Regions from separate parts of the Halolactibacillus sp. JCM 19043 genome, predicted to be linked through region 3. Evidence: riboswitches for the same ligand, from Rfam matches in the RefSeq annotation. Region 3 holds a riboswitch; each other region holds the start of a gene.

Region 1 (4,886 bases), on a different contig from region 3:
GCAGCAGCAATTATTGATCCAGCTTATGCGGATAATATGAACGTAGCGATGAACTATTACTTTGTCATTGCCTCTGTGTTCTTGCTTACGATTGTCGGTGCGCTGGTCACAGAACTGATTGTTGAACCACGCTTAGGAACGTTTAAAGGTAGTGTCAATAAGGATGATTTAACGGAGTTGTCAGCACTCGAGAAAAAAGGCTTACGTTATAGTGGGTTAAGTCTACTCATCACGGTCATTGTGATTGGGTTACTCGTCGTACCAGCTAACGGTTTATTACGTGCGGATGACGGTGGCGTCATTTCATCACCCTTTATGTCATCACTCGTACCAATCATTATGATTATGTTCTTTATTCCAGGTCTTGTGTACGGAAAAGTAACGAAAGTGATTAATACTGATACTGATATGGCGAATAAGCTGTCAGATACGATGGCTTCCATGGGCATGTTTATCGTGCTTGCCTTTACCGCAGGTCAGTTTGTTAGTTACTTTACTGAATCAAACTTAGGTTTACTTATTGGGGTTGCTGGAGCTGAATTTTTAGATTCAGTAAAATTAGGTGGAATTGTCCTAATTCTGTTGTTTATTCTTATTTCAGGCTTTATTAACTTATTTATCGGTTCAGCCTCTGCTAAATGGGCGATGATGCACCGGTATTTGTGCCAATTATGATGCAACAAGGTTACTCACCTGAACTCACACAAATGGCTTACCGGATTGCCGATTCAACCAGTAATATTATTTCACCGCTGATGCCTTACTTTGCGATGATCATTGTCATTATGCAAAAGTATAATAAGAAAATGGGGATTGGAACGTTGATTTCAACGATGTTCCCATACACCATCTTCTTTACACTCGGTTGGTTGCTCATGCTTATTGTTTGGATGTTATTTAGCTGGGATCTTGGGCCAGGTTCTCCGATTAGCTATATGATGAACTAGTTCGTAATATTGATACTTTCACATTGAATAAGCGAGCTTTTATAGAGACATCTCCAAGGCAAATGCTTTGGAGGTGTTTTTTTGATCCGTTAGATTAAAGAATTTTCTGAATAGTACTTGTTTTTTAATCAGAAAGTCGTTATCATATAGTATAAACCATATATGGATTTTTCAAACAATTACATACTTCTTATCAAGAGAGACGGAGGGATTTGGCCTGTGATGTCTCAGCAACCTCTCTAATTTAGAGGAAGGTGCTAAATCCAAAAGGCATAGACCTAAAGATAAGAGCGATTAAGACCTAAGGCGCTCTCTTAACTGTTAAGAGGGCGCTTTTACTGTTTAGGTCAAAAACGCAACGACTTTTAAGAAGTATTAAACTAAAGGAGGCGCATCGCATGTATCAATTAGACACGTATTTTTCACAACTCGGCAACAAGCAAGAACCGAGTACAGGCGCGGTCACTTATCCTGTACACTTATCAACAGCTTATCGACATAATGATCTTCATGAATCAACAGGATTTGATTACACAAGGACAAACAACCCGACCCGAGATACGCTAGAACAAGGCTTTGCGGCAATCGAATCAGGCGCGGGGTGTTGTGCAACGTCTTCGGGTATGGCAGCCATTCAACTCGTATTATCGCTATTTCAATCAAATGATGAGATGATTGTCTCAAGTGATTTATATGGTGGGACGTATCGTTTGTTTTCAGACTATGAAGCGCGCTTTCAATTGAAATTTACATACGTCGATCCGCTCAATATACAGGCCTTCACGGATACGATTACCGATAAAACCAAAGCCATCTTCGTAGAATCGGTGACGAATCCATTGTTGAAACAAGTGGATGTCAAAGCGCTAGGGGACTTGCTTAAAGAACGAGATATCTTATTCATTGTTGATAACACATTCTTAACCCCATATTTACTAAAGCCATTAACGCTTGGAGCGGATATCGTCATTCACAGCGCAACAAAATATTTAGCCGGGCATAATGATTGTTTAAGTGGGCTTGTGGTGGCGAAGGATGAAAAAGTCTATGCGTCATTATTTCAAAGTCATAATGCGAGTGGTGGGACGTTAGCGCCGTTTGATTGTTATTTGTTAATGCGCGGGTTAAAGACGTTACCACTGAGACTAGACCGTCAAGTAGAAACAGCTAAACGACTCGCGCAATATTTACGTGCGCATCCTTCTATTAAACAGGTCTATTACCTGGAACGGGTGCAATGATTAGTTTTGAATTAGAAAAGGCCGCTCATATTAGCCCGTTTCTTCGATCACTTCAACTGATCAGTTTTGCTGAAAGCCTAGGCGGTGTGGAAAGCTTTGTGACCTATCCTTTTACCCAGACACATGCCGATATGCCAGTCGCTGTTCGCAAGGAAAGAGGCATCACGGATACGTTACTGCGTCTTTCTGTTGGGACTGAGCATATCGATGACTTGTTGAACGATTTGGCTCAAGCTATACGTCTTTTAAAATAATATAATGAAGAAGAAGGTGGTCTCTAAACAATGAGACGACCTTCTTTTTTTATGTGGGCTGTTAATTTTCTGTTATTTTCTTTTATATTAGAAAGGGAGTAAGGTTATGTGATTATTTTCACTTGAGTGGAGAATAATTGTCTGAAAACAACGATTTTTTTAAGATAGTCTGTTATAATGTAAATGTTGTGTAAAAAGAGAGAGCAACTTAGTCATTTAATTCATTAATGCGAGGGGCGATTTATTCATGTATACGATTGAGCGATTTGAGAAAGACATGTTTACAATGTATCAATTAAAGCACCCAACCGGCAACAGTTGGATTACGGTTTGTCCAGAACGTGGCGGTATCATTACAGGTTACGGCACAAACAATGAAGAACGGTTATACTTAAATGAAGCAACGTTATTTGACCGTAAACAAAATGTTCGTGGGGGGATCCCCGTGTTATTCCCGATCTCTGGTCAACTAAAAGATAAGCAGTATCATTGGGGCAATCAGACGTATGATATGCCAAACCATGGACTCGCAAGAATTCATCCCTGGGAAGTACTTGAGACGTACAGCGATGAAGAACATGCGTTTATTTCTATTCTGTTTAGAAGTAGCTTAAGTACAAAAGCTGTGTATCCGTTTGATTTTAAGGTAATCTTTACTTATACACTTCGTGGTGATCAGCTATTGATTCATCAATCTTATGAAAATTTATCCGATACACCGATGCCAATCTATCCGGGTCTACACCCGTACTTTAAATCAGATAAAAAGGTTGTCGGTTTAGATATTCCAACTAAAACGTATTATGATTATAACGATGAAGAAGAAAAAGCCTTTACTGGTCAAATCGATTTAACACATTTAAAAGAAGCGGTACTTTTAGAGAATACCCATACACAAGTTAAAGCAACTGTGGACCAACAGTCGATTAATATGGAAATGGACGAACCGTTTCATTATACTGTCCTGTGGACCGAACAAGACCAACGCTTTGTCTGTGTCGAACCATGGACGAGAAAAAATGGTGAATTAAATAGACAAGAAGATTTAATTAAAGTACCAGCTAGAGATACGTTCGATACGTGGGTCAGCTTTCAAATTATTTAATACTAAAAACGTACACATGGTGTCTTAGACAGGATGTGTACGTTTTTTCTTTCTCTTTTTTTATTTTTCTCCCTTTTATCGCTACTTCATTTTAACTAACGAGATCTCAATCGCCCTTTGTTTCAGCTAAATAACGGGAAAGTTAATTCATACTAACAGAGAGGCAAGAAAGAGTGCAAGGTAACTCTTGACTCAACATACCCCTAGTGGTATAATAATTATTGTGAACAATATCACTTATATAAGTTTGTTGAAAAATACACAGGTCTTAACATTCGAAAGGGGAAAGAAATTATGGGTAAAAGAGTATTAGTTGTCGGTGGTGTCGCAGGTGGGGCATCTGTTGCTGCACGAGTTCGTCGTTTAGATGAAGAAGCAGAGGTGATCATGTTTGAGCGTGGACCGCACGTATCCTTTTCAAACTGTGCATTACCATACCACTTAAGTGGTGAAATTGAAAACAGTGAAACATTAGTATTAATGAATCCGGAAGTCTTCCGTAAACAATATAAAATCGAAGCACGCGTCAGAACAGAAGTGATAAAAGTCAATAAAGATGACAAGACGATTACGGTTAAAAATTTAGAAACAGATGAGACACATGATGAAGCCTATGATAAGCTCGTCTTATCTCCAGGGGCAAATCCTATTATGCCACCACTTGATGGGATTGATTCACCGCATGTCTTTAGCGTACGTAACGTCGTTGATATTGAAAAATTAAATACATTCGTGTCAAAAGACACGGTCGAAGATGTTGTCGTTATTGGTGGTGGTTTTATCGGTATTGAAGTCGCTGAAAACTTAGTACACGCAGGTAAGCATGTAACACTTGTAGAAGCGCAAAACCAAGTGATGGCACCCTTTGATTACGATATGGTTCAAATTCTTCATAAAGAAATGGTCGATAAAGGCATGGGCCTTGTCTTAAGTGACGGGATTGAATCAGTCAAAGACGACCACATCGTGTTACAATCAGGTAAGACAATCAAAGCTCAAGCGGTCGTGATGGCGATTGGTGTCCGTCCAGAGACAACACTCGCAAAAGAAGCAGGTCTTGACATTGGTGTGACTGGTGGTATTAAAGTCGATCACAACTACCTTACATCAAATAAAGATATTTATGCGGTCGGTGATGCGATTGAAGTCCATCATAAACTAACCGGTCAAAAAACTCGCTTAGCTCTTGCGGGACCAGCGCAACGTCAAGCACGCGCAGCGGCTGACCATATGTATAATATTCCACACCGTAACACAGGTGTCATCGGTTCAAGTGCGATCCAAGTATTTGACATGAATGCTGCATCAACCGGTCTAAATGCGCGTCTAGCTGAAGCGC
Region 2 (4,886 bases), on a different contig from region 3:
CGTGTTAATGACAATGTTCAGTACCCGGTACAACCAAATATAACGCTTGCCATTCGTTCGACTAATGACGAGTAACACACCGAGTGGTAAGCCAATCAGAATTGAGAAAAACAAACTGATGGTCACCATTTGGAATGTTGCTAGTGTTGCTTCAATAATGGTTGTACCCCACCGTTCAATAAATGCCGTCATGGATGACCACCTCCCTTACAATAACACCTTGGTCCGTTAAGTAATCAATGGATTTCGTCGTTTCTTGAACTGACCCTTTAATATGCGCACGTAGTTTTCCAAATGTCTGATCTTTTAACTCAACAATATTCCCAGATAATATATTTGTTTCAATCTGATAACGGTTTGAAATAACTGATAGACTCGGGCTCTCTGTGGCACTGCCAACAAACGTTAAATCAAGAATTGGCCCTTCTTTTTGTAGATCTTTAATAATGTGCTTCGGTGTTTGACTTGGAAAGATACTTTCGACAAAGCGTCTCGTTGTTTGATGCTTCGGTTCGGTATATAAATCAACAACCGGACCTTGTTCAATGATTTTCCCGTTTTCCATAACCGCCACGCGGTCACAAATCCGCTGGATGACATGCATCTCATGGGTAATAAGTAGAATCGTAATCCCAAGTTCTCGGTTTATTTTTAATAGTAGTTCAAGAATTTGATCGGTTGTATCTGGATCAAGGGCACTTGTCGCCTCGTCACTCAACAAGATATCTGGCTCATGTGAGAGCGCACGGGCAATGGCGACCCGTTGTTTTTGTCCACCTGAGAGTTGATTCGGATAGACATCCGTTTTATCACTCAGTCCAACAATCTCTAAATACTTTTTTACTCGCGTTTTGATTTCATTTTCAGCAACACCCGTAAGTTTCAGTGGAATCGCGATGTTTTGATAGACGGTGAGCGTTTTTAATAAATTAAACCCTTGAAAAATCATCCCAATCCGTTGGCGTTTCTTTCTAAGTGCCTCTTTTGATAACGTCACTAAGTTATCGCTATCAATAATGACATCGCCTGATGTTGGCTCTTCTAAAAGGTTGGCCATGCGAACGAGGGTACTTTTACCCGCCCCGCTATAGCCAATCACACCAAAGATTTCACCTTTTTCAACGGTTAAGCTCACATCATCCAGCGCTTTCACATCAGATTTCCCCGTCTTGAATACTTTTGTAATATGTTTAAGTTCAATCATTTAAGCTACCTCCTTACCATGAGGCAACAACAGATCCTTCGAATGTGTCCTCAATAAATTGTTTGATTTCGTCCGATTGATAAATATTAATGAACTTCTCAACGACAGGGGCGTCGACATTTTCTTCTCTTGCGACAATTAAGTTCACCCAAGGTGAGTCACTTGGTTCGATGTAAATCGAATCCTCTGTTGGAACAAAACCATGTTCAATCGCAAAGTTTGTATTAATCGCAGCCGCATCGACTTCTTCTAATTGACGCGGGATTTGAGATGCTTCAAGTTCAATAAATTCTAAGTTTAATGGATTTTCTTCAATATCAATGACCATGGCCTCAGCGCCTACACCCTCTTTTAAGGTGATGAGTCCGGCATCTTCAAATAACATTAAGGCACGCGCCCCGTTCGTTGGGTCGTTCGGTAACGCAACCGAGTCGCCTTCTTCTAATTCACTAACGTCACTAATACCTGTTGAGTAAATCCCCATTGGGAAGTTCACCGTTGTTGCGACGGCTTCAATCTCATAACCACGATCGCTTTTCGCATTATCTAAAAACGGTTGGTGTTGATAGCTATTTAAATCAAGTTCACCCTCATCGAGTGCCGTATTTGGAATCACATATTCAGTAAACACTTCAATATTGACGGTTAAGCCTTCATCAGCCGCGAGTTCTTTTACCTTTTCTAAAATCTGTTCATGTGGACCCGCTGTCACCCCAACAGTGACTTCATCTTCACTTAAGGCACCTGCTTCACTGCCACATCCTGCCAGTACGACTAATACGACTAAACCAATCAAACCTAATAACTTTCTCATTGTTACTTCCCCCTTATTTGTTCCCGGACCCCTCTGGAAATTAAAACGCCTCAATTTATCAAGTGATAAATTGAGGCGTTAAATGTTGTCTCAACTTATCTGTCATCCCTAACTAGGGCTGCTGGATTTGGCACGAGGACATACATGTCTGTTGCCGAGGCTTCAAAGGGCCAGTCCCTCCACCTCTCTTGATAAGATCCGGTCAATATTTTTTTGTTGAGACTTACTTTACACAGTATCAAATGAAAAGTCAACACAATTTTCTAAACTTTTAAAACTTTTCGTGAATGATCCCTTATTTTAAACGATAGAGATCAGGACGTCGATCTTCATAAACAGGAATTTGTCGTCTGATTTGCTTTACCTCAGCTAAATCAATCGTAGCTGTCAGTATCCCGGTTTGATCATCTGCTTCACTGATGACTTGACCCCAAGGTCAATGACCATCGAATGACCCGCAAACGTATTATTGGGATCACTCCCGACACGGTTACATGCCACAACATAGACTTGATTTTCAATCGCACGCGCAATCAGTAACGCTCGCCAATGATCGAGGCGTTGCTTCGGCCACTCGGCGACAACATATAACAGGTCAACGTCTTCCAGCATCTGCGTTTTAATCCACTCCGGAAAACGAATGTCGTAGCAAATCACGGCCGCAGATGTGACACCTGAGAGAGTGAAAACACCACATTCTTTTCCTTCCGCTAAGAAATTTTCTTCATCCATCAGTCGAAACAAGTGGACCTTATCATACCAAAAAACGACCTCACCCTCACGGGTGATGACCGGGAGCGAATTATAAAACTTCCCGTCGCGCTTGGTTGGCACAGAACCGGCAATAATATCGACGTTATACTGTTTCGCCAGTGTTTTAATCGGCGTCAACATATCATATTCAACTACCTCTGCTAAACGATCTAAGCTATAGCCCATTGGCCAAAACTCTGGTAACACAACGGTATCAACATCAGCATCAAGGTGGTTAAATTGCTTGGCCACTTCTTGTAAATTAGCTGTTACATCACCAAACTGAATATCGATCTGAAGACAAGCGATGCGTCGCTTGATCATTTGGCATCATCCTTTCTCAAACGCGAGACATGTTGTTCCAATTCACTCATCGCATGATGGACGAGGTCTGGTGTGACCTTGCCTAATAAGTGAATCGATTCCACGTCACGTGTCGCATGACGCGCGACTTGTTGCCATTTTTCTTCAAGGTCTGTTTGAATCCCTAAATCAAAGAAGCTCGTCGGTAAACCGAGTGCCTGGTAAAATGGCAGCAGGTGATTAACCTCATCCCATTCATCAAACAGCGCCAGTTGGACTAAAATCCCATAACTCACTTTATCCCCGTGCAAGTGTTGATGTGTTTCTTCTAATACGGTAAGGCCGTTATGAATCGAGTGCGCACCTGAAATTCGCCCGTAATGTTCACCAAAACCACCGACCATGCCACTTGCTAAAATAATCGTATCGACAACTTCAATAAATCGATCAGTAATCTGTTTAGCTTTCTGGTCATTCAGCGCTGCTTCCCCGTAGGCAAGCAGCACATCTTGACATAACTTCGCCGCATGTTGACTCACTTTTACCGCAATCGGTTGATGCGGTAACAATGCCACGAGGGGTTTCGCTTCATACCACTTGGCGATCGTGTCACCAATGCCGGCCCGTAAGTAATCCGCCGGCGTTTGAATCAGAATCCCTGGTTCCACCGCCACCATAAAAGCCGCCTGGTCAAATACGACATGATCAGTAAACACGCCGTCTTCAGTGTAAAACACACTTAAGGGGGTGACCGCGGCACAGTTTGATGCGAGCGTTGGTACAATAAGGTATGGGAGCCCCATTGCCGCGGCCGTTGCTTTAGTGACATCAATGACCTTACCACCACCAACCGCAAGCAGATAATCAACGGCTTCCGTTTCTGCCTTTTCTTTTAATCTGTCTACTTCTTCGCGAGAACATTCGCCGTTATAACGCTCCATCACTACATTTAAATTTAGTGGGTTAATAAATGGCTCGGCTATGTTAAACGAAGCCTTGCCCGTTACGAGTAAACCTTTCTTCAAGCCTTGTGTTTCAATGACTTGTTTCATATCCGTTAAGGCCCCGGCATGATGACGATAGATATTCGGTGTGCCTTGTACTTTGATTGCTTCCATCGCTATTTCCTCCCGCTTCTCTGTTTTACCTATTGTCTATCAGACGATTATTTATGTCAATCTTTCGAATTTTCTATTTTTAACTAACATTTTTTACAAGTCATGTTATAATAGCTGTAACTTTTCATTTCCAATCATGCCGATAGGAGCACCGCCTATGAAACCTGAAGAAAAACGTGAAGCACTCCAACAACAAGAACGAAAACAGTCGCCAACAGGTAATCATCGTGATAGTTTTGAGCGCGCCAGTCACGGTAGTTTGAAAGACTTATCTAGCGGGCTTGGCACAAAAGGCTTAGCTCTTGTCATTGTTGTGTTAGTTGTGGTGATATTAGCGATTGCCCTATTTTAATGTGTTGCCTTTCTGTGTAATTGTTGAAAGCACCTGCCGGTGCTTTTTGTTTTGCGATAATTATTCTGTAACATAACCATCAAAAAAACCACTAGACGAAACGCCCCTGATTCGTTACACTGTATCAAAAGTAAAGCTGTCAGAATTTTAACTATTTTAACCATCCGAAAGGCGTGAGCACGTGAATTATCCAGCTTCAGATCTATTAAACCGATTACCTAAACAATTCTTTAATAATTTAGTAAAAACCATCCATCACTACCAACAAGAAGGTTTTGATGTGATTAATTTAGGACAAGGTAATCCTGATTTACCGACACCTCATCATATTGTCGCGGCGCT
Region 3 (4,886 bases):
GGCGGTAATTTCACATCGGTCCGTGTGAAAATTCTTAATGTTTCTTCTACAGCTGTTTTTAAGTCGAGTGACAAATCAGTCGCATTTGATTGTACTTCTTCATCTTTTTCATCGACTTGGTTAATGACCGTCGTAATATTTTCCTCTTCTGGTTGAATAGAGGTCGTTTCGTAGATGGGCAGGGGTCGAAAGATAAAGAAAGCGATACTACCCGCCACGATGAGACCGACTAATATAATAAGGAGTACTTTTTTACGATGATTACTCATAAGACATCCATCCTTAAAGAAAAGTTCTTTTGATAATATTCCCTTAAAACAGATTTTAAAACAAGATTGCTTTTCTATTATAGTAGTCTTGATAAGACGTTTCAATAACCAGATAGACAAAAAATGACAAGAAAAATAGCTTGAGCAGTCAAAGTGACAGCTCAAGCTCATCAAAGGGTGTCGAAAGTATGAAAAACGCTAGATATTTGTACTAGTCACGACGCGGATTTAACCGGATTTTATTAGCCGTACCAAAGAGACACGCACCTTCAACAATGACTTGATTGTTAGCTAAAGCTTGTTGTTTTAGTACCTGATAATCTTCTTTTGTTTTAAACCAGACGATTTTCGCGTGGGCAGGAATGTCTGTTAGCTGATTAGGTTCGGTCACAAAGAGTATATCAATAATCTCTGCTTGTTCGTCGAACGTTTTATAATGGAAGCCTAATTTTTTAATTTTCTTTAAGCAACCGTGTTGAGTAGGATCACCAACGACGACAATTTCTTTTGGACGGAGGCCCTCTTCACGTGCGAACGGGGAATGAAGCGCCCAATAGATCGCATCCTCTGTAGAAGGTGTTAGCGTTGGTGTTGTCTCCGTTGCTTTAGCGATCGCTTGATCTAAGTCAGCAATAATATCGTGAGACGTTTCAAGTCCAATGGAAAGACGGATTAATTGTTCCGAGACGCCTGCTTGTTCTAACCCTTCAGCTGATAACTGTTGATGCGTCGTTGACGCTGGATGGATGATTAGCGACTTGGCATCACCGACATTCGCGACATGATAGAACAAGTTCACATGGTCAATCACTTGTCGGCCGGTCTCGCGGTCACCTTTAATACCAAAAGTAATGACCGAGCCGTAATAATCAATCAGATATTTATTCGCTAGCGCATATCCTGGATGATCGGCATTCCCTGGATAGTTCACCCATTCGACTTGAGGGTGGTTGTTTAAATAATCTGCGACGCGCTTCGTATTGTCATGGTAACGCTTAATGCGTAAGTTTAATGTTTCTAATCCTTGAAGTAAGTTAAAGGCATTTTGTGGGCTAAGTGACGGACCGATGTCACGTAACAGTTGCACGCGTAATTTAATCGCAAACGCTGCTGGGCCTGCGTCAATGCCGTAACGAATGCCGTGATACGACTCATCCGGTTCAGTAAAGCCTTTAAAGCGGGCATTATTCCAGTTGAAACGACCACCATCAACGACAACCCCACCCATGGTAGTTCCGTGACCACCAATCCATTTCGTCGCTGAGTGAACGACGATATCCGCACCAAAGGTGAGTGGTTTAGCCCCATATGGCGTTGCAAACGTGTTATCAATAATGAGTGGGACGTCATAGCTATGAGCGATATCACTGACCGCTTCAATGTCAAAAACGTTGAGTGATGGGTTCGTGATCGTTTCAGCGAAAATCGCTTTTGTTTTGGCGGTGATGGCTTGTTCAAAGTTTTGTGGATCAGTTCCATCAACGAAGATCACCTTAATGCCGTATTTCGGTAACGTGCGCTCGAATAAATTATATGTCCCACCGTAAAGGTTACTATCGGTAATGATTTCATCCCCTGCTTCGGCGACATTCAAAATAGCGAGTGTGATCGCTGACATACCAGAGGCAACACCAACAGCGGCCACGCCGTCTTCTAATGCAGCGATGCGCTGTTCAAACGCATCAACGGTGGGATTCATAATCCTTGAATAAATGTTGCCAGGTTCTTTTAATGCGAAAAGATTTTGCGCATGTTCGGTGTCTTTAAATGAAAAAGCGGTGGTTTGGTAAATCGGAACAGCAACAGCACCGGTAGTAGGGTCGGTCTGTTGGCCGGCGTGAATGAGTTGTGTTTCGGCACCTTGAATGTGAAAGGGATTGTGGGTCATAAGTAATTCCTCCTTAGAATATAAAAAATTTGTTTATTCTGAATATAGAAACGACACGGATGCGATAAGTTGAGGGTGAAACAAAAAACACCCACTTCTTTGAAAAATAAGAAGAGGGTGTTGTAACCGCACATGTCCTCCTCTTATCTCTCAGATGTCACATCTGTAGGATTTAGCACCTTTCTGCCTATGCAGGGGTTGCTGGGCGTCGCAGGGCCTATTCCCTCAGCCACTCGTAATAAGAGTTTTAAGTTGTTAGTATGGATTATAGTGAACTTCATCCCGTTCGTCAAGTGATAAGTTAGAATTTCTTAAATTTTTTATCGATTTAAGTGTATAAACTTATATGTCCTGTTAGTACGCATTAATATCGGTAGGTGTATCAGTATTTGCCTCTCCTCTAATCTCAATCATGAGTCTATGTGGCAAACAAATACTCGTCTCACCAGGACGCGAGATCCAACCGGTTTTCACCGCGATTTGGTCGGGTGAATTATCTTCTTTTACCCGAATCCGCGTCTCATCAACTTCAATGATGTTGTATTGATTCCCCGCAGGATAATAAGTTTTTAGCTCATGTGGTGTCGTATCACTTAAAATAAATTCATCAACGATTTCGCCATCAATAGAGATATAAGCGACGACGGTATCATCTGCCGACTGGGCATAGCTGTAGTGAAAGATCGCGAGTGGCGTAAAAGAAATGATCAGTAACATCAAGATGACAAAAGCATCACTGATTGTGAGAATGCTTTTTACTTGACGAAGCGACTTATTGGTCATGGCTTAACGCCCTTTCAGCCGTTTCAAGAGCGGCCCCAATCACTTGGTGCATGTCATAATATTTATACGTCGCGAGTCTACCACCAAAGATCACGTTCGTTTCTTTTTCGGCGCGTTGTTTATATTTTAGATAGAGGGCATTATTTTTCTCATCGTTGATAGGATAATACGGCTCATCCCCCTTTTTCAATCACTTGGATATTCTTTGGTGATGATCGTGTCAGGTTGCGTCCCAAAATTAAAATGTTTATGTTCAATGATGCGCGTATAAGGTGTGTCCGAATCAGTATAATTCACAACGGCGTTTCCTTGGTAGTTACTGATGGGCTTTAGTTCTGTTTCAAACCGTAAACTCCGGTAGTCAAGGGTGCCATCGACGTAATCAAAGTACTGATCAATCATCCCAGTAAAGACCGTCTTTTTAGCCAGTTGTTGATAGTGATCTTTATCATCAAAAAAATCAATACCGAGTCTAACGTCAGATTTTTCAAGCATCTGTTCAATAATGTGGGTATAGCCTTCCGTTGGAATACCTTGATAACGATCATTGAAATAATTGTTATCGTACGTAAATCTCACTGGCAGGCGCTTAATAATAAACGCTGGAAGTTCCGTCGCAAGTCGACCCCATTGTTTTTCGGTATAGCCTTTGATCAGTTTTTCATAAATATCCGTACCAACAAGTGAGATCGCTTGTTCTTCTAAGTTGGTTGGATGAGTTACACCTGCTTGTTGTTTCTGACGTTCGATGACTTCTTTCGCCTCATCAGGTGTTACCACACCCCATAATTGATGAAAGGTGTTCATGTTGAAGGGGAGGTTATAAATGTCCCCGTGATAATTAGCGATGGGAGTATTAGTAAATCGGTTGAATGCTGCGAATTGATTCACATAATCCCAAATCTTTTTACTATTCGTATGGAAAATGTGCGCGCCGTATTTATGGACATCAATCCCGGCTTGTTTTTCTGTATAGATATTCCCACCGATATGGTGACGTTTATCAATCACCAGGCAAGTTTTCCCTTGTTTTGTTGCTTCATAACTAAACACAGCGCCAAAAAGTCCGGCGCCAACAATTAAATAATCATACATCATATTAAGACCCCTTACATGTTTATATTTTACTAGAGAAGAAAAAAGGAAGGCTGGTATTTTAAAAAATGGGTGTGCTATACTTAAAGGCGATTGGGCTCTAATGGAGTTGAACCTTTAATGTTTATGGTGTAAATTATCACCTATCAATCTAAAATTGTAAAGGATAGATTCGTCCCCTATCGTTAGGGAGAGTCCTTATAACGTAAGACAAAAGGAGTGACGGGGAAATGGTAAAGGTGGCAATCGTTGAAGATGAAACATTGTACCACGAACAATTGGAAGCGTTTTTAACGACATTCAAAGAAGAACAACATCAGCCGCTGGAGTGGTCAATCTATACCGATGGTGATCAGTTTATTGATCACTATACTTCCCAGTTTGATATTATCTTCTTGGATATTCAAATGCCTTTAATGGATGGGATGACGGTCGCAGAAGAAATTAGAAAAGTTGATCAACACGTGATTATTATCTTTATTACGAATATGACCCAATATGCGATTAAAGGCTACGCGGTCGATGCCCTTGATTATGTTTTAAAGCCGATCAATTATTTTGCCTTTAAAGAACGGCTACTCAAAGCGCTTGAACGTCTTGAGCTTAAAAAAAAGTCGCTTTATCACCATTAAAGTAAAAGGTGGCGTCGTAAGATTGGAACTAAAAGATCTCTATTATATTGAGAGCCAAGGTCATCAACTCCTCTTTCATACGATAGACGGGATCATTGAATCAACGGGGGCGATTAAACATTATGAGGAAGTATTAAAAGGTGACGGTTTTTACCGGATACATAAAGGGTTTATGGTTAATCTTAACTACGTTCAAGGAATTAATGATCCGTTTGTCGT
Region 4 (4,886 bases), on a different contig from region 3:
ATTTTTTGTGACTGTGTTAAAGTAAAGCGTTGATGTGTATTCAAATGAAACAGCTCCTTTAATTAAGTGATACGTTAAGTATATCGGTCGGAGATGAAGCTAGTATATGAGTCATGTAAAGACGCTGTAAAATATTGTGCATCTTTAAACATTATGTAAAGTTTCTTACATTCCCGCTTTTCACTGCACGGATTTTGCTATAATGACGCTACATACCGTTATGATAAGGAGCGAAATAAATGTTTAACTTTCCAACGAAAAACTTAACACCGAATCAAATGAAAATTGCCGACTACTTTAATAGACAGGCCCAACAAGCTCTACTTAAAACGGAAGAAGAAATTGCTAATGACTTAAAGATTAGTAACGCTACAGTGTCGCGTTTTTTTAAGGTGCTTGGTTACAGAAATTACAAAACCTTTAAACAAGCGCATATTCATAAGCTTTCTTCCTCTCCACAAAACAAGTTACAACAAGCAAAAGAAACCTCGTCGATAGGACCGATGAGGTTTCAAAAGTTACTCGATTATTTATACAAAACAGAAACAGGTCTTGCAAATACGTACGTGAGCCGCTTCGTTCATTTAATCAAACAAGCCTCAACCGTTCATATTTTTAGTTTTGGGGTCACGAAAGGATTGGGCGAATTATTGTTTTATCGCCTGCGCCGCTTAGCGATTCCCGTCGAACTTCACACTGAAGGAGGTAGTGAACTCATGGAGACGTTGTTGCATTTACAACCAACCGATACAGTCATTTTTTTCAGTTTCTCAAGATTGATCAATGAGACAAAGGCGTTATTACACGTCACGGAGAAAAAAAGCATCAAGACCATCGGCTTAACTGACCAAGATAATTTAGCAGACCAGTACCCGGCACTGCTAATATTTCTCACCGATCGCGGGAAGCCGAATGAATTCCACTCGATGATCGGACCGACGTATTTAATTGAACGTTTAATAGAAGCATTAATTAAAGAAACAACAGCTGAGACAACAGCCGAGGCTTTAGTGGCGTTAAGGTCAGAATTGAAGGCATTTTTACCACGTTAACCTTGCGCACACTGGCGCAAGAGTCCGACGAGCTTTTGTTGGTCAAACGCTAGTGCTTCTAACTCACAGTCTGCTTTCACTAAGCAGCCAAAAGTATCTTCATCTATTAATGCCACAAAACCCACTAAATGTTCTACTGTCTTCGCATGAATGGGGCCGATATATACACCAGCCGCTGGATCCATGCCAACCAGTAAAACAGTGGATGGGTGTACGTTAAAGCGGGAACGAGCACGGTTTCTTCAGTCTGAATTAAATAGTCATCTGAGAGTGTAACGAAACACTCAATATGTCCATGACAATAACACAAATGGTCCTCCCCGTCATATATAATGACCATCGGCTGACTTGCCCTTACCCAACTACATCAAGTGCTTGATTTGTTTGGGTGAGCTGATTCATATGTTCCGTAAACATGACCTGTTGTAACGTCGTTAGTCGGTTCACTTCAATCAACCGTCTTAACGTATAGTCTGTCACAATAATCTTAATCTGTTCTTTTTCTGCGATTTGTGTCACACACGCTGTTTCGTGATCACAAACGACCGCAATCGCACCTAAACGGATAATCGCAAGCAATGTCTGGTGAAACACCTTACCTGTTTTAAGTAAGACAAGGACTTTATCATCTTTGCAGATACCATTATCTTGAAAGATCCTACTATAGTTATTTACAGCTGCTTGAAAGTCACCAAAGGACATTGACTGACTTACCGGTTCTGATTCGATCAAACACGGCACGAATCCGTGCCCTAATTCCACATGCTGATCCATTAAATGAAAAACCGCATTCGTTTTTGGCGCATCGTCAAAGCGGTGATCTAATAACGGCTCTTTTAAATCGGTTCTTACCATCTCACATCATTCCTCTCTCTATACATTCGTATGAAACATTGTGATAAGAAAGGCGATCAATGACGAAAACACGCATCCATTAATTGAATGCGTGTTAATTTCATAACGAACATTCATCATTCAAAGCCTTCTGCTTTGCTGGTTGGGGCACCTTACTCATGTAGGTTGCCGTGAAGTCTTAGAGCCAGATCTCTCGTTCACTCGTGATAAACACCTATGCAGTTGTTTTAGAAAATTATAACATAAATTCCGTAATTGTAAAGAGGTTATACGCCAAAATACACAAGTTGCCAACTCACACCAAACTGATCATTAAACCAAACCATCTGTTGATGGCATTGATACGTATCTAATGGCATTAACACTTCTCCATTAACGGCTAAGTAATCATATAATCTTTTTAATTCTTCTAATGACTCACACTCGATCACAAGTGAAGTACTTGGAGTAAACGTGAAGGGATGGTCGACAATACTATCAAAACAAAGCACGGTTTGATTATGTAAGGTGATAATCCCTCGTGATACTTTATGTTGGTCTGCTTCTCTCCCGTGGCCATAGCGCATCAATTCTAATATTTCTGCCCCTTTAAAAGCCCCCACATAGAAGCGCATCGCTTGTTCTGCCTCACCTCTAAACATTAAACACGGATAAAGTAAAGTCATAATCATTCCTCCTACAAGTTACACATGTATTCTCCTGACGTTTCATCCACATGAAAATATAAACGTCTTTCTTTCCATTATAACGTAAAATTGTCAATGCCGCTTCAGCGTTTACGATATTTTTCAGAAAGATTAGAAAGATTACCCGTAAAATGTTTAACGCTTTCATATTTCGGTTAGATACAGGGTAAGGACAGAAAAAAATGATTGAATGGAGGCTTTTACATGACCATCAAGAAAACAATCAAAAAACTCGAAAGTTTATACTTAGAAAGTCCAGAAAAATTCTTTACAATGTATTTAAACACGGATCCGGCTGACCCTGACCAACAAGGTGGCGAATGGCGGATACATTTAAAAAATGGACTCAATCGTTTTGAAAAATACTTAGACACCGAAGACAATAAAGATGAATTAAAAAAATTCCAACAAGTAAAAAAAGCCGTCAAAGATTTCTTTAAAGAAAACGAATTAGATTTAAAGAAAAGCGTCATTATTATCGCAACACCGGATGAATTTGTTTACAGTGACATCCTACAAATACCGGTTGAAACGGAATTCTTCTGGGAAGAAATCGCGAAAGTTGACCAGCTCGTCAGACTGCATCAAGAATATCCAAAAGCAGGTGTCATCCTGACCCAAAAAGAAGCGATTCGACTTGTTGAAACAGAGTTAGGTAAACTGATTGACACCGTGGTCTATGAACTGGATTTAGATACAGAAGATTGGCGTAAACACCCTGCCGTTAACCGTAACCATACCTCAGCAGGGGCAAATGCAGGTAAAAGTATCAACTTGCGCGAACAATTTATTGCCCGATTTGAAGAAAACCGGAAACGTTGGTATAAATCGATTACCCCGATGCTTGATAAACTAGCGAAAGACCGTGAATGGGAATATATTTACCTCGTCGGTCCACACGAAGAAACACATGAATTAAAAGAATTGATGAATAAGCCCATCAATGCTTGTATCGATAAGAATATGTTAGATGAACACCATGATAAAGTCATTAAAGCCGTACACGACCTGTAATCGTGAGGAACTGCAGACATGCAGTTCCTCTTCCTATGTCATAACAAAACGAATGAATGACACATACTTCGAAATATATACAGGAGGTGCCTTATGCGCTTAGGTGGCTATGTTTTTGTTGATCATTTAACCCCTGAAACATGGGTGAATAAACATCTTGAAAAAGGTTTTAACAGTGCTGTCTTACCGATTAATCACACCAGTTCACAAACAGAGAGAAACGATTATGTCTCCCTAGCAAAAGAACACGATATCTTACTGAGTGAGGTCGGCGCATGGAGTAATCCGATTAGCTCAGATCTTGAGACGCGTAAAAAAGCCATCGATTATATAAAAAACAACTCGCCTTTAGTGATGAGATTGGCGCGCGGACGTGTGTCAACATTGCCGGTTCTCTCGGCGCAACTTGGGACGGTCCAGACTGCGAACATTACACCCAACAAACATTCGAACTGATTGCCAAAACTGTTCAGGACATCATTGATGATGTCAAACCAACACAGACAACCTATAGTCTTGAAATGATGCCTTATACTCCGCCAAGTGATGTATGGGACTATAAACAGCTCGTTGACATGATTGACCGCGACGCGTTTAAAATCCACTTTGATCCGGTCAATATGATTAATAACCCGAAACGCTATTACCGAAACCGACGTGTTATGTCTGACTTTATCGATGAATTAGGTGACTTAATTGTCAATGTTCACTTAAAAGACCTTTTACTAACGTCTGATTTAACCGTGCATTTAAAAGAAGTGTTGCCAGGTACAGGCCAACTCGATTACCCGATCTTACTGAAGAAGCTCGATACGTTAGACCCGGATTTACCTGTCATTATCGAACACTTACCTGACGAGATGAGTTATGATCTCGCCAGTCAATTCATCCGAGAAGTGGCATCAAAAAATAACCTCACATGGAAATAAGACAAGCTTAGTGCTTGTCTTATTTTTAAAAACATTTTTGTTATGGACCGACATGAAGTTACTTAATTAAAAACGGTGCTTGTAAGGTAAAAGATTCTCCGTAGTCAGGCGCCTGGATTGTTTTTACTAACCGATATTCCCCGCGAGCTAAATCTTCAACGGAAAAGTCATTGTCGTATCTCTCCCCTGCCGCGAGTTGAACAGCAATCTCAATGAAAGCTAAATCAAGCGGCACTTCGCGCCACACACCGTCATCATATTTTTCAAGCGCATAATCAACACCAAAGGTCACGCTCGTTTGACCATGATTGTGCAGCACCCACGTTGCTTCTGTACCTGTGTCGTGTTCT

Evidence for each region. A riboswitch is a leader RNA that binds a small molecule or an ion and turns the genes downstream of it on or off. The one in region 3 is predicted to bind S-adenosylmethionine.
Region 1: it holds a riboswitch for S-adenosylmethionine, as region 3 does, so the genes downstream of both, JCM19043_RS07660 (PLP-dependent transferase) here and JCM19043_RS05245 (O-acetylhomoserine aminocarboxypropyltransferase/cysteine synthase family protein) in region 3, are expected to answer to the same signal.
Region 2: it holds a riboswitch for S-adenosylmethionine, as region 3 does, so the genes downstream of both, JCM19043_RS02320 (MetQ/NlpA family ABC transporter substrate-binding protein) here and JCM19043_RS05245 (O-acetylhomoserine aminocarboxypropyltransferase/cysteine synthase family protein) in region 3, are expected to answer to the same signal.
Region 4: it holds a riboswitch for S-adenosylmethionine, as region 3 does, so the genes downstream of both, JCM19043_RS07210 (AMP-binding protein) here and JCM19043_RS05245 (O-acetylhomoserine aminocarboxypropyltransferase/cysteine synthase family protein) in region 3, are expected to answer to the same signal.

Annotation. Positions count from the first base shown of each region.
Region 1 is NZ_BAXD01000012.1:18,979-23,864, forward strand. Features, by position in the region: partial or broken gene JCM19043_RS07655 (AbgT family transporter) at 1-947, shown strand, start outside; SAM riboswitch class I at 1,135-1,238, shown strand; gene JCM19043_RS07660 (PLP-dependent transferase) at 1,346-2,188, shown strand; gene JCM19043_RS18785 (PLP-dependent transferase) at 2,185-2,442, shown strand; gene JCM19043_RS07665 (aldose epimerase) at 2,690-3,547, shown strand; partial or broken gene JCM19043_RS07670 (FAD-dependent oxidoreductase) at 3,842-4,886, shown strand, end outside.
Region 2 is NZ_BAXD01000002.1:130,914-135,799, reverse strand. Features, by position in the region: gene JCM19043_RS02330 (methionine ABC transporter permease) at 1-192, opposite strand, end outside; gene JCM19043_RS02325 (methionine ABC transporter ATP-binding protein) at 176-1,204, opposite strand; gene JCM19043_RS02320 (MetQ/NlpA family ABC transporter substrate-binding protein) at 1,218-2,018, opposite strand; SAM riboswitch class I at 2,111-2,216, opposite strand; gene JCM19043_RS02315 (nitrilase-related carbon-nitrogen hydrolase) at 2,406-3,095, opposite strand; gene JCM19043_RS02310 (iron-containing alcohol dehydrogenase family protein) at 3,092-4,192, opposite strand; gene JCM19043_RS02305 (DUF6366 family protein) at 4,350-4,544, shown strand; gene JCM19043_RS02300 (pyridoxal phosphate-dependent aminotransferase) at 4,726-4,886, shown strand, end outside.
Region 3 is NZ_BAXD01000006.1:63,020-67,905, forward strand. Features, by position in the region: gene JCM19043_RS05235 (GDSL-type esterase/lipase family protein) at 1-39, opposite strand, end outside; gene JCM19043_RS05240 (hypothetical protein) at 1-269, opposite strand, end outside; gene JCM19043_RS05245 (O-acetylhomoserine aminocarboxypropyltransferase/cysteine synthase family protein) at 481-2,157, opposite strand; SAM riboswitch class I at 2,298-2,402, opposite strand; gene JCM19043_RS05250 (NusG domain II-containing protein) at 2,512-2,940, opposite strand; partial or broken gene glf (UDP-galactopyranose mutase) at 2,930-4,035, opposite strand; gene JCM19043_RS17355 (LytTR family DNA-binding domain-containing protein) at 4,266-4,667, shown strand; gene JCM19043_RS17360 (LytTR family DNA-binding domain-containing protein) at 4,690-4,886, shown strand, end outside.
Region 4 is NZ_BAXD01000010.1:59,991-64,876, reverse strand. Features, by position in the region: gene JCM19043_RS07225 (cell division protein FtsQ) at 1-2, opposite strand, end outside; gene JCM19043_RS07220 (MurR/RpiR family transcriptional regulator) at 240-1,052, shown strand; gene JCM19043_RS07215 (hypothetical protein) at 1,049-1,237, opposite strand; gene JCM19043_RS07210 (AMP-binding protein) at 1,407-1,907, opposite strand; SAM riboswitch class I at 2,018-2,120, opposite strand; gene JCM19043_RS07205 (VOC family protein) at 2,174-2,572, opposite strand; gene JCM19043_RS07200 (VLRF1 family aeRF1-type release factor) at 2,798-3,607, shown strand; gene JCM19043_RS07195 (hypothetical protein) at 3,701-4,063, shown strand; gene JCM19043_RS07190 (sugar phosphate isomerase/epimerase) at 3,967-4,536, shown strand; gene JCM19043_RS07185 (immunoglobulin-like domain-containing protein) at 4,595-4,886, opposite strand, start outside.